One region of the Dyella sp. SG562 genome, then DNA from elsewhere that is predicted to be linked to it. Evidence: predicted binding sites of a transcription regulator. Region 1 holds the regulator's gene; each other region holds the start of a gene.
The links. The regulator HrcA, encoded in region 1, represses chaperone genes, less so after heat shock. The targets are predictions, from matches to a motif close to TTNGCACTCNNNNNNNNNGAGTGCNAA.
Positions count from the first base shown of each region.

Region 2: a site for HrcA is predicted at 1,482-1,508, ahead of groES (co-chaperone GroES). Genes of this name have one in related genera too.
Region 3: a site for HrcA is predicted at 1,462-1,488, ahead of rpoH (RNA polymerase sigma factor RpoH). Genes of this name have one in related genera too.

Region 1 covers NZ_JAAOYS010000013.1:78,640-82,200, reverse strand. The annotation lists gene recN (DNA repair protein RecN) at 1-902, opposite strand, end outside; gene hrcA (heat-inducible transcriptional repressor HrcA) at 1,063-2,124, shown strand; gene grpE (nucleotide exchange factor GrpE) at 2,207-2,740, shown strand; gene dnaK (molecular chaperone DnaK) at 2,846-3,561, shown strand, end outside.
Region 2 covers NZ_JAAOYS010000004.1:328,878-332,438, reverse strand. The annotation lists gene groL (chaperonin GroEL) at 1-1,059, opposite strand, end outside; gene groES (co-chaperone GroES) at 1,119-1,412, opposite strand; gene cutA (divalent-cation tolerance protein CutA) at 1,640-1,963, shown strand; gene FHW84_RS10730 (cupin domain-containing protein) at 1,927-2,364, opposite strand; gene FHW84_RS10725 (TlpA disulfide reductase family protein) at 2,376-3,389, opposite strand; gene FHW84_RS10720 (PLP-dependent aminotransferase family protein) at 3,487-3,561, opposite strand, start outside.
Region 3 covers NZ_JAAOYS010000001.1:801,298-804,858, forward strand. The annotation lists gene FHW84_RS03455 (response regulator transcription factor) at 1-483, opposite strand, end outside; gene rpoH (RNA polymerase sigma factor RpoH) at 575-1,432, opposite strand; gene FHW84_RS03465 (hypothetical protein) at 1,765-2,082, shown strand; gene ung (uracil-DNA glycosylase) at 2,128-2,832, opposite strand; gene FHW84_RS03475 (response regulator) at 2,829-3,561, opposite strand, start outside.

The DNA.
Region 1 (3,561 bases):
ACCTCGGTGTAGCGCTCCGGGTCCAGGTCCACGTCCTGGGCGTAGCGATTGAGGCCGTCGGCGGCTTCGCCCAGCTGGATGGCGGCGTCGTCCAGCAGCTGCAGCAGCGGGGCGAGGCGGTCGTCCAGGGCAGCCAGCTTGTCCAGGTCGGCGTGGGCGCGGGCCAGGGCGCGGCTGAGCGCCAGCTCGCTGTCGCCGTCGATCAGCTCGGCCACGCCGGAGGCGCCTTCGGCCAGCCGGCCGGCATTGGCCAGGCGCTTGTGGCTGGCTTCCAGCTCCGCCAGTTCGGCCGGGGCCAGCACCCATTGCTCCAGTTCCGCCGCCTCGTGGCGCAGCAGTTCCAGGCGCTGCTCGCGGTCTTCGCCGCCGCTGAGCTTGCGGATGCGCGCGCCGGCCTCGCGCCACTGCACGGCGCTGTCGCGGGCCTGGGCCAGCAGTTCGTCGTGGCCAGCGTAGGCGTCCAGCAGGGCCATCTGGTGGGCGCGGGAGAGCAGGGCCTGGTGCTCGTGCTGGCCGTGGATTTCCACCAGCAGGGTGGCCAGCTCGCCGAGCTGGCTGGCGCTGGCCGGGCGGCCGTTGATCCAGGCGCGCGAGCTGCCCTCGGCGCGGATCACCCGGCGCAGGCGGCAGCTGCCGTCCTCTTCGTCCAGTTCCTCGCTGCGCAGCCATTCGCGCGCCTCGGGCAGGGCGGCCAGGTCGAATTCGGCGGCCAGTTCCGCGCGGTCGCTGCCGGCGCGGACCATGCCGCTGTCGGCGCGGCCGCCGGCCAGCAGCAGCAGAGCGTCGACCTGCAGGGACTTGCCGGCGCCGGTCTCGCCGCTGACCACGGTAAGGCCAGGGCCGAAGGCGATCTCGGCTTCTTCTACTACTGCGAAATGGCGGACGTAGAGCGAGGTAAGCATGGGGTATCGCGTCGGTGAGTCGGAGGATTGTAAAGGCAGACCCCGGCGGGGAGGAGCGGGCCTGAACGCCCCCGGTACCAGCCCCCGCCTGTCCGGTTTTCTTGCAAACTAGCGGACCAAACCTTATTTCTTAGCCGTCTCACGGATTGCCACAGCGCGCATGTCACGACCTCTCGCCCACGACCTGGATATCCGCGCCCGGCGGCTGCTGCGCACGCTGATCGCGCAGTACCTGGCCGACGGCGAGCCGGTGGGATCGCGCACCCTGTCGCGCTCCTCCGGGCTGGACGTCAGCCCCGCCACCATCCGCAACATCATGGCCGACCTGGAAGACGCCGGCCTGGTCGCCTCGCCGCACACCTCGGCCGGCCGCGTGCCGACGCCGCGCGGCCTGCGCCTGTTCGTGGACAGCCTGATCGAGCTGCAGCCGCTGCCGCACGAGGAAATGGCCCGCCTGCAGCGCGAGCTGCCGGCCGGCCCCACCACCACGCGCGACCTGCTGGGCAATGTGTCCAGCCTGCTCTCGGCCATGACCCATTTCGCCGGTGTGGTCACGGTGCCGCGGCAGGTGGATTTCCCGCTGCGCCATATCGACTTCGTGGCCCTGCCGGAGGCGCGCGTGCTGGTGATCCTGGTGTTCTCGGACAACCAGGTGCAGAACCGCGTGATCCAGCTGGCCAAGCCACTGGACCCGGGCGAGCTGGAACAGGCCGCCAATTACCTCAATGCGCATTTCGCCGGGCTGCGCCTGGACGACATCCGCGCCCACCTGCTGCGCGAGCTGCGCGAGGCCAGCAGCGAACTGAACCGGATGATGTCCAGCACGGTGGAGCTCGCCGCCGCCTCGTTCGCGCCGCAGAGCGAGAGCGACGACGTGCTGGTCAGCGGCCAGACCAACCTCATGGGCTACGCCGAACTGGCCAACCTGGAGCGCCTGCGCGAGCTGTTCGAGGCGTTCCAGAAGAAAAACGAGCTGCTGCAGCTGATGGAAGTGTGCGCCCGGGCGCCGGGCGTGCGGCTGTTCATCGGCGAGGAATCGGGCTTCGCGGCACTGGACGGCTGCAGCGTGGTCACCGCCACCTACGGCACCCAGGGGCGCGTGCTGGGGGCGGTCGGGGTGATCGGCCCCACCCGCATGGCCTACGAGCGGGTGATCCCGGTCGTGCAGGCCACGGCCGGCGTGCTGAGCGACGCCTTGAATCGCGCCGCCACGGCCTTATAACCGCCACGGGAGGCGGGGTTACCCGCGCAATGTAGGGAGGTCGGCACGCCGTGCCGGCCATGTTTGGGTTTTGGAGTCTTTCATGCAGAACAACGACCAGCAGGTGCCCAGCGGGGCGCCCGAGGCCAACGCGCCGGACGCGCAGGCCCACGCCGAACTCGAGGCCTTGAAGGCCCGGGTCGCCGAACTCGAAGCCGCCAACACGGAGCTGCGCGACACCGTGCTGCGCGAGAAGGCCGAGATCGAGAACCAGCGCCGCCGCCTGCACCGCGACGTGGAGCAGGCCCGCCGCTTCGCCAACGAAAAGCTGCTCAACGAGCTGCTGCCGGTGTACGACGGCCTGGAAATGGGCCTGACGGTGGAAGGCGGCGACGTGGCCAGCGTGCGCGAGGGCATCGCGCTCACGCTCAAGTCGCTGCTGAAGATCGCCGAGAACAACGGCCTCGTGCAGGTCGACCCGGTCGGCCAGCCGCTGGATCCGGAGCGCCATCACGCGGTGAGCATGGTGGAAGCGCCGGGCAAGGCGCCGAACACGGTGGTCAGCGTGCTGCAGAAGGGCTACGTGCTGAACGACCGCCTGCTGCGTCCCGCGCTGGTCGCGGTCGCCAAGGACTGACCTGGGTTTGGCCGCCTGAACGCGGCCACGCCGACAGCTTCAAAACACCAGAGAAGGGTCCGCCGGCGCGTTGAATCGCCTGAGCCGGGCCCCATTTGACCAGACATCGCGGCCGCGGGGCCGCATCGAGATTCGGAGCATACAGACATGGGCAAGATCATCGGCATCGACCTGGGTACGACCAACTCCTGCGTCGCCATCATGGACGGCAGCACGGCCAAGGTCATCGAGAACTCGGAAGGCGATCGCACCACGCCTTCGATCGTCGCTTTCACCAAGGACGGCGAAGTGCTGGTGGGCGCGCCCGCCAAGCGCCAGAGCGTGACCAACCCGAAGAACACCTTCTACGCGGTGAAGCGCCTGATCGGCCGCAAGTTCACCGACGCCGAGGTGCAGAAAGACCTGCACATCGTGCCGTACGGCATCGTCGCGCACGACAACGGCGACGCCTGGGTCAGCACCGCCGATGGCAAGAAGATGGCGCCGCAGGAGATCTCGGCGAAGGTGCTGATGAAGATGAAGAAGACCGCCGAGGACTATCTCGGCGAGCCGGTCACCGAAGCGGTGATCACCGTGCCGGCCTACTTCAACGACAGCCAGCGCCAGGCCACCAAGGACGCCGGCAAGATCGCCGGCCTGGAAGTGAAGCGCATCATCAACGAGCCGACCGCGGCGGCCCTGGCCTATGGCCTGGACAAGAAGGGCGGCGACCGCAAGATCGCGGTGTACGACCTGGGCGGCGGCACCTTCGACGTGTCGATCATCGAGATCGCCGACGTCGACGGCGAGAAGCAGTTCGAGGTGCTGGCCACCAACGGCGA
Region 2 (3,561 bases), on a different contig from region 1:
GATCTGCGCCTTGATCTGGCCGATGCGCGACTGGATCTTCTCCGCTTCGCCGGCGCCGTCGATGATCGTGGTGTTTTCCTTGGTGACCACGATCTTCTTCGCGCGGCCGAGATCGGCGATGGTCGCCTTCTCAAGCTGCAGGCCCACTTCCTCGGAGATCACCTGGCCGTTGGTCAGGATGGCCATGTCTTCCAGCATCGCCTTGCGGCGGTCGCCGAAGCCCGGAGCCTTCACGGCAGCCACCTTGACGATGCCGCGGATGGTGTTGACCACCAGGGTGGCCAGCGCCTCGCCTTCCACTTCCTCGGCGACGATCAGCAGCGGCTTGCCGGCCTTGGCCACGCCCTCGAGGATCGGCAGCAGCTCGCGCACGTTGGAGATCTTCTTGTCGTACAGCAGGATGAAGGGGTCATCCAGTTCGACCTGCTGCGACTGCTGGTTGTTGATGAAGTACGGCGACAGGTAGCCGCGGTCGAACTGCATGCCCTCGACCACGTCCAGCTCGTTGTCCAGGCCCGAGCCTTCCTCGACCGTGATCACGCCTTCCTTGCCGACCTTCTTCATGGCGGTGGCGATGATTTCGCCGATGGCCGAGTCGGAGTTGGCGGAGATGGTGCCGACCTGGGCGATCGCCTTGTCGTCGGCGGTCGGGTTGGAGAGCTTCTTGAGCTCTTCCACGGCCGCGACCACGGCCTTGTCGATGCCGCGCTTCAGATCCATCGGGTTCATGCCCGCGGCGACCGCCTTCAGGCCGTCCTGGATGAAGGCCTGGGCCAGCACGGTGGCGGTGGTGGTGCCGTCGCCGGCCACGTCGGAGGTCTTGGAAGCGGCTTCCTTGACGATCTGCGCGCCGATGTTCTCGTACTTGTCGGCCAGCTCGATTTCCTTGGCGACGGAGACGCCGTCCTTGGTCACGGTCGGGGCGCCGAAGCTCTTCTCGAGCACCACGTTGCGGCCCTTGGGACCCAGGGTCACCTTGACCGCGTTGGCCAGGGTGTTGACACCCTTGAGCATGCGGGCGCGGACGTCTTCGCCAAAGCGGACTTCTTTTGCAGCCATGATCTGTATTCCTTTGAATGCTTGAATGAGGGGATGGGAAGAGAAGCGGGAGAGGCTGCTTAGCCTTCGATCACCGCAACGATGTCGTCTTCCTTCAGGAAGACCAGCTCTTCGCCGTCGATCTTGATTTCCTGGCCGGCGTACTTGCCGAACAGCACCACGTCGCCTTCGTTCACCGACATCGGGCGGACCTTGCCGTCTTCCAGGATGCGGCCGGCGCCGGCGGCGATGACCTTGCCGCGGGTCGGCTTCTCGGTGGCGCTGTCGGGGATGACGATGCCACCGGCGGAAACGCGCTCTTCTTCGAGGCGCTTGACGATGACGCGGTCGTGCAGCGGACGCAGCTTGCTCATGGTGATGGGCTCCAGCTTGGGTTTGAGTGGATCGAAAAAGGGGTCCCCGGAACGGCGCCTGCGGCGCTGTTAGCACTCCCGGTGGATGAGTGCCAATTCTAGCGACGCAGGAATCCCCCGCAAGAGGCTTTGTTCCGAAGCTGCAAGGGCTAATGGGGAAGGCCGGCGGGGCTTTCAAGGGGCGGCGGGGCATGCGGCGGCGGGGAGCCCACGCTAGGCTCCCCACCATGACCGACCCCGTCCTGCTGTGCTACTGCACCTATCCCGACTCCGCCAAGTCCGCCGGATTCGCCAGAACCCTGGTGGAAGAAGGGCTGGCCACCTGCGTGAACCGCCTGCCCGGGGTGCGCTCGACCTACCGCTGGCAGGGCAAGGTCAGCACCGAGGTCGAGGAATTGCTCCTCATCAAGACCACCGCGGCGCGCTTCGAGGCCCTCAAGGCGCGCGTACTGGAACTGCATCCCTACGAGCTGCCGGAGCTGATCGCGGTGCCGGTGGAACGCGGCCACGAGGCTTATCTGGACTGGGTCCGGGCCGGCGTGCTGATCTGATCTGGCGCCGCCTGATCCGGCACGGTCAGCCGGGCATCCGGCCGGGCCACGAACACCACCAGGAAAGTCGCCGGCTCCGTGCCGCTGACATTCGCCGTGCCCAGGTGATGCGCCCCGGCCGGCTCGAACCAGCTCTCGCCGGGGCCGTATTCCCGCGCCGGCTCGCGGTCGACCTGGCTGCGCACGCGGCCGGACAGCATGTAGACGAAGGCGTCGGCCTCGTGATGGTGTGGCTTGGACTGCTGGCCGGGGGCGAAGGTGACGGTCAGCGCGACCAATTTCCTGCCGGGCGCCTGAGTCAGTGGCGCGGTGAGCAGCGGATGTTCCTCGGCCGCCAACGCCGGCAGAGCGACGCCGGCGACGAGCCCAAGCGCGAAAACACAGCGAAGCAAGGTAGACATGGCGGCCTCCCTCAACGCGCGGTCAAAGTCTTGAGCGCCTGATCCAGCGGCGCCCCGGCCTGCTCGACGCGGGCGGTGATGCGCCCCTGCGCATCGAACAGCAGCACCGTCGGCACGTGGGTCACGCGGAAGCGGCGGAACAGCGCGCCCGAATCGTCCAAGGTCAGCGGCATGCCGATGCGGTGCTCGTCGCGGTACTTCACCAGCTCGTCGTGCGCGGCCCACAGGCCGGAAGCGACGCCGACCCAGCGCAGCTTCGTGTCATGCGCCGACAGCGCGCCGACCTGTTCGCGCATCGCGCGGCAGCTCCTGGAAAGCTCGGGCCGGCTGGTCGCCAGGTAGGACTCGCACCAGGGCGACAGGAACACCAGCGCCGTCGGCTTGCCTGCTTCCGGCAGCGACAGATGCTTGCCGTCCAGCATGGCGGCGTCGAACGCGGGCACGCGGTCGCCGGTGTCGTAATGCGCCTCCTGCTTCGGCGCCGCCGCACCGGCCGCGGCCACGCCGCTGCTGCCGCGCGCCGCCCGCAGCGCGGCATCGAGCCTGGCGTTCGCCTCGTGGCCGACGTAGAGGATGCGGCCATCGCGCCCGATCACTACGTGCTGCGGCGTCACGCGCAGATGGAAGGCCTCGCCCAGCGAGCCGTCGTCGAACACCAGCGGCATCTTCAGGCCCATCTCGTCGCGGTACTTGCGCACGTCTTCGATGGTTTCGTCGAAGCCGACGCTGATGGCGATCACCGCCAGGTCGGGGCCGGCTTCCTCGTAGGTCTTCTTCAGATGCGGCATCTGCTCGCGGCAGGGCACGCACCAGGTGGCCCAGAACTTCAGATACACCGCCTGCTTGCCGTACAGGCTGGCCAGATCGATGGTCTTGCCGTCGATGGTCTTCACGGTGACGCGCGGCGCCGGCTGGCCGACCAGGCTCTTGCCGGCGGCTTCGGCGCGCTGCTGGCCGGATTGCGCCCAGGCCGGCGCGGCGGCCAGGCCCAGCAGGAGGAAACCGCAAAGGAGGAGGCGATGCATGGCGGGGCAATCCCAGGCTGAGAGTGGGCGCCATGCTCCGCTTCCGGTGGTCCGGTTTTAAGGACCACTTCCGGCCAATGCTTGGGGACCACTTCGCTCAGCGCGGCAGCAGCCGCGCGATGCGGCGCACCGCCTCCTCCATGCGCCGGGCCTCCATCAGCCCGTAGCCCAG
Region 3 (3,561 bases), on a different contig from region 1:
TTCCAGCAGGCGGTATTCGGTGGGCTGCAGGGTGAGCGGCTGGCCGTTGCGGAAGGCGACGTGGCGCACCAGGTCCAGTTCCAGCTCGCCGACGCGCAGGCGCGTGTCGTGCGGCTGCGGCTGGCGGCGGCGCAGCAGCACTTCGGCGCGCGCGGCCATCTCGTCGGGGGCGAAGGGCTTGGTCAGGTAATCGTCGCCGCCGGCGCGCAGGCCGCGGATGCGGTCGTCCACTTCGCTGAGCGCGCTGATCATCAGCACCGGCGTTTCGATCTGCTGGCGGCGCAGCGCCTCGACCACTTCGATGCCTTCCAGGCCGGGCAGCATGCGGTCCAGGGTGATCAGGTCGTAGGCCTGGGCGCTGGCGCGGGCCAGGCCCTCGCGGCCGTCGGCCACCCATTCGGCGGTCATGCCGTGCACGCTGAGCTCGGCCACGATCTCGCGGGCGGTAACCTCGTCGTCTTCGATGACCAGGACTCTGGGCATGGCTATGGACGTCCGGACGTCTATCTGTCGTGTCGCAAAAACCGACGGCCCCGGGTGGGGCCGTCGGCAATCGTAACGCTGCAACGGAGAATCAGGCGGCGAACAGGCCGCGCATCTTCTTCATCGCATTGGCCTCGACCTGGCGGATGCGCTCGGCGGAGACGCCGTACTCGTCGGCCAGGTCCTGCAGGGTGGCCTTTTCCTCGTTCAGCCAGCGGCGCTGGATGATGTCGCGCGAGCGCTGATCCAGCTTCTGCAGGGCGTCGCTCAGGGTTTCGAGCTGGTTGTCGGCCTGGTCGGCGTCGGCGATGTTGTCGTACGGGTCGGCGCCTTCGTCGATCAGGAACGCGGCCGGCGCGGGCTTGGCGTCGTCATCGGCGTCGGCCGGGGCTTCGAAGCCGATGTCGCGGCCGGACAGGCGGGCTTCCATTTCGCGCACGGTCGCTTCCGGCACGCCCAGGTCCTTCGCCACCACGCGCACTTCCTCGGCGTTCATCCAGCCCAGGCGCTTCTTGCTCTTGCGCAGGTTGAAGAACAGCTTGCGCTGCGCCTTGGTGGTGGCCACCTTGACGATGCGCCAGTTGCGCAGGATGAACTCGTGCATTTCGGCACGGATCCAGTGCACCGCGAAGCTGACCAGGCGCACGCCCTGGTCCGGGTCGAAGCGCTTGACCGCCTTCATCAGGCCGATGTTGCCTTCCTGGATCAGGTCGCCGATCTGCAGGCCGTAGCCGCTGTAGCCGCGGGCCACGTGGACCACGAAGCGCAGATGGGACATCACCAGCTTGCGGGCGGATGCGAGGTCTTCTTCTTCCTGATAGCGGCGCGACAGCGCCTGCTCTTCTTCCTGGCTGAGCACCGGGATGCGGTGTACCGCCGAAATATAAGCATCCAGACTGCCGACGACGCTGGGCACCGGCAGGTTGGCGGTCACCAAAGCTTGAGACATGTGTGGATCCTCCTGGGGTCGAATTCAGCTTAGCACTCCCTCAGTGAGAGTGCTAAAGCGGTCGGGAGTTCCTCAGCGGGTGATCCCGGCTGCTTTATTGAACCGAATCGTACAGGAATACGGGGTTCCTGTCCAGACGCAGGCCACGGTAGCCGCCCGGCCCTCAAGTCCCCGTTAATCGAACCTCACCGCAAGCTTCACGTAAGGCTTTTCCTACCGTGCGGCGGGGGCTGCGCCGACAGACAGGCGGCGCCCCGGAGGCGTCCCATCGACCGGCCCGGCGGGGTGCCGGGCGTTCCATGCGGACATTCACTCTCCAAGGAGCAAACCAGATGCGCGTTGCAAAATGGCTGTTGATCGCCGCGACCACCGGCGTGGCGGGCCTGTTCGCCGGCTCCGTCGCCGCCGAGCCGAACTGTACGGTGTGCCTGAAGGGCTACCAGGGTTGCGTCAACAAGGACCCGAACAATGCGGCGAACATCGCCGCATGCATGGCGCAGTACTCCACCTGCCTGGCCTGGTGCGGCGAGCCGTCCGCCACCGCGGCCCAGCGCCGCGCCCTGCTGGACGTGCGGCCGTACCGGCCGGACCTGTCCGCCACCTCGACGGCCACCGCCCTGCCCCCGCCGCTGGCGCCGCGGGCGCCCTGATCGCAGGGGATTCCACGGAGGGTGCCGCCGGCACCCTCCTCGCCGTCAGGCGGCCAGTTCGCTGCGCCGGGGCAGCGACCAGTCGATCGGCGCCTGGCCGTGCTCTTCCAGATAGCGGTTGGCCGCGGAAAAGTGCCCGCAGCCCAGGAACCCCCGGTGCGCCGACAGCGGCGACGGGTGCACCGAGCGCAGGATGCAGTGCCGGCTGCTGTCGATCAGCTGCCCCTTGCGCTGCGCATACGAACCCCACAGCAGGAACACCAGCCCTTCGCGCTCGCGGTTGAGCGCGTCGATGGCCGCGTCGGTGAAGCCTTCCCAGCCCTTGCCCTGGTGCGAGGCGGCCTGGCCCTGCTCTACCGTCAGCACCGCGTTGAGCAGCAGCACGCCGCGGTCGGCCCAGGGGGTTAGGCAGCCGTGGTCCGGCGGGGCGATGCCCAGGTCGCGCTGGATCTCCTTGAAGATGTTCTGCAGCGACGGCGGCGGCGGCACGCCCGGCCGCACCGAGAAGCACAGCCCATGCGCCTGGCCGGGGCCGTGGTAAGGGTCCTGCCCCAGGATCACCACCCGCACCTGCTCGAACGGCGTGTGCTCGAACGCGGCGAAGATCTCCGGTCCGGGCGGGAAGATCACCTTGCCGTGCTGCTTCTCGCTGCGCAGGAAGGCCGACAGCGCCTGCATCTGCGGCCGCTCCAGATAGGCGCCGATGCGCTCCTTCCAGGACGGCTCCAGCTTGACCCGGCCCTCGTTCATGCGGCCTGGTCGTCGCGCTGGCGCAGATGCCGCGCCACGCGCAGCTGGAACAGCACCTTGGTGATCAACAGCTTCTCCTCGATCGGTTTCTCCACCAGGTCGTTGGCGCCGGCCTTGAGCAGCGCGGCCTGGTTGGCGGGATTCTCGTCGCCGGTCATCACCAGCACCGGCAGGCGGCCCTTGCCGTAGGCGTAGTCGCGGCGGATGCGCTCCAGCAGGTCGCCGCCGGTGAGCTCGCCTTTCAGGCTGACGTCGGTCAGCACCAGGTCGGCGCCGATCTGGCCCTGCGCCTTGGCCACATCCAGCCAGGCGAGTGCGTCCTCGGCACTGATCACGTGGCGCACGGTCAGGCCGTATTTCTCCAGGATGCGGCGGGTGGCCAGGGCGACCACGCGGCTGTCCTCCACGTAGAGCACCTCGCCCTCGGCCGAGCTCTCCGGGCGCACATAGCCGCGGATGAACTCGGCCAGCGCCTGGAAGCCCAGCGACTTGTCGAAGTAATCGGTGACGTGCTCGCCCAGGGTACGGCGATGCAGGCGGTCGTCGACGTCGCCGGACACCACCACGATGGGCACATAGATCTGCGGCGCCGATTCGCGCACGTAGCGCGCCAGCTCCAGGCCGTCCATGTCCGGCAGGCGCAGAGCAATGGTGATGAAGTCGAACACGCCGCCCTCGAGCAGCTGGTGCGCTTCCGCACCGCTCGCGCAGCCCACCACCTCGGCGTCC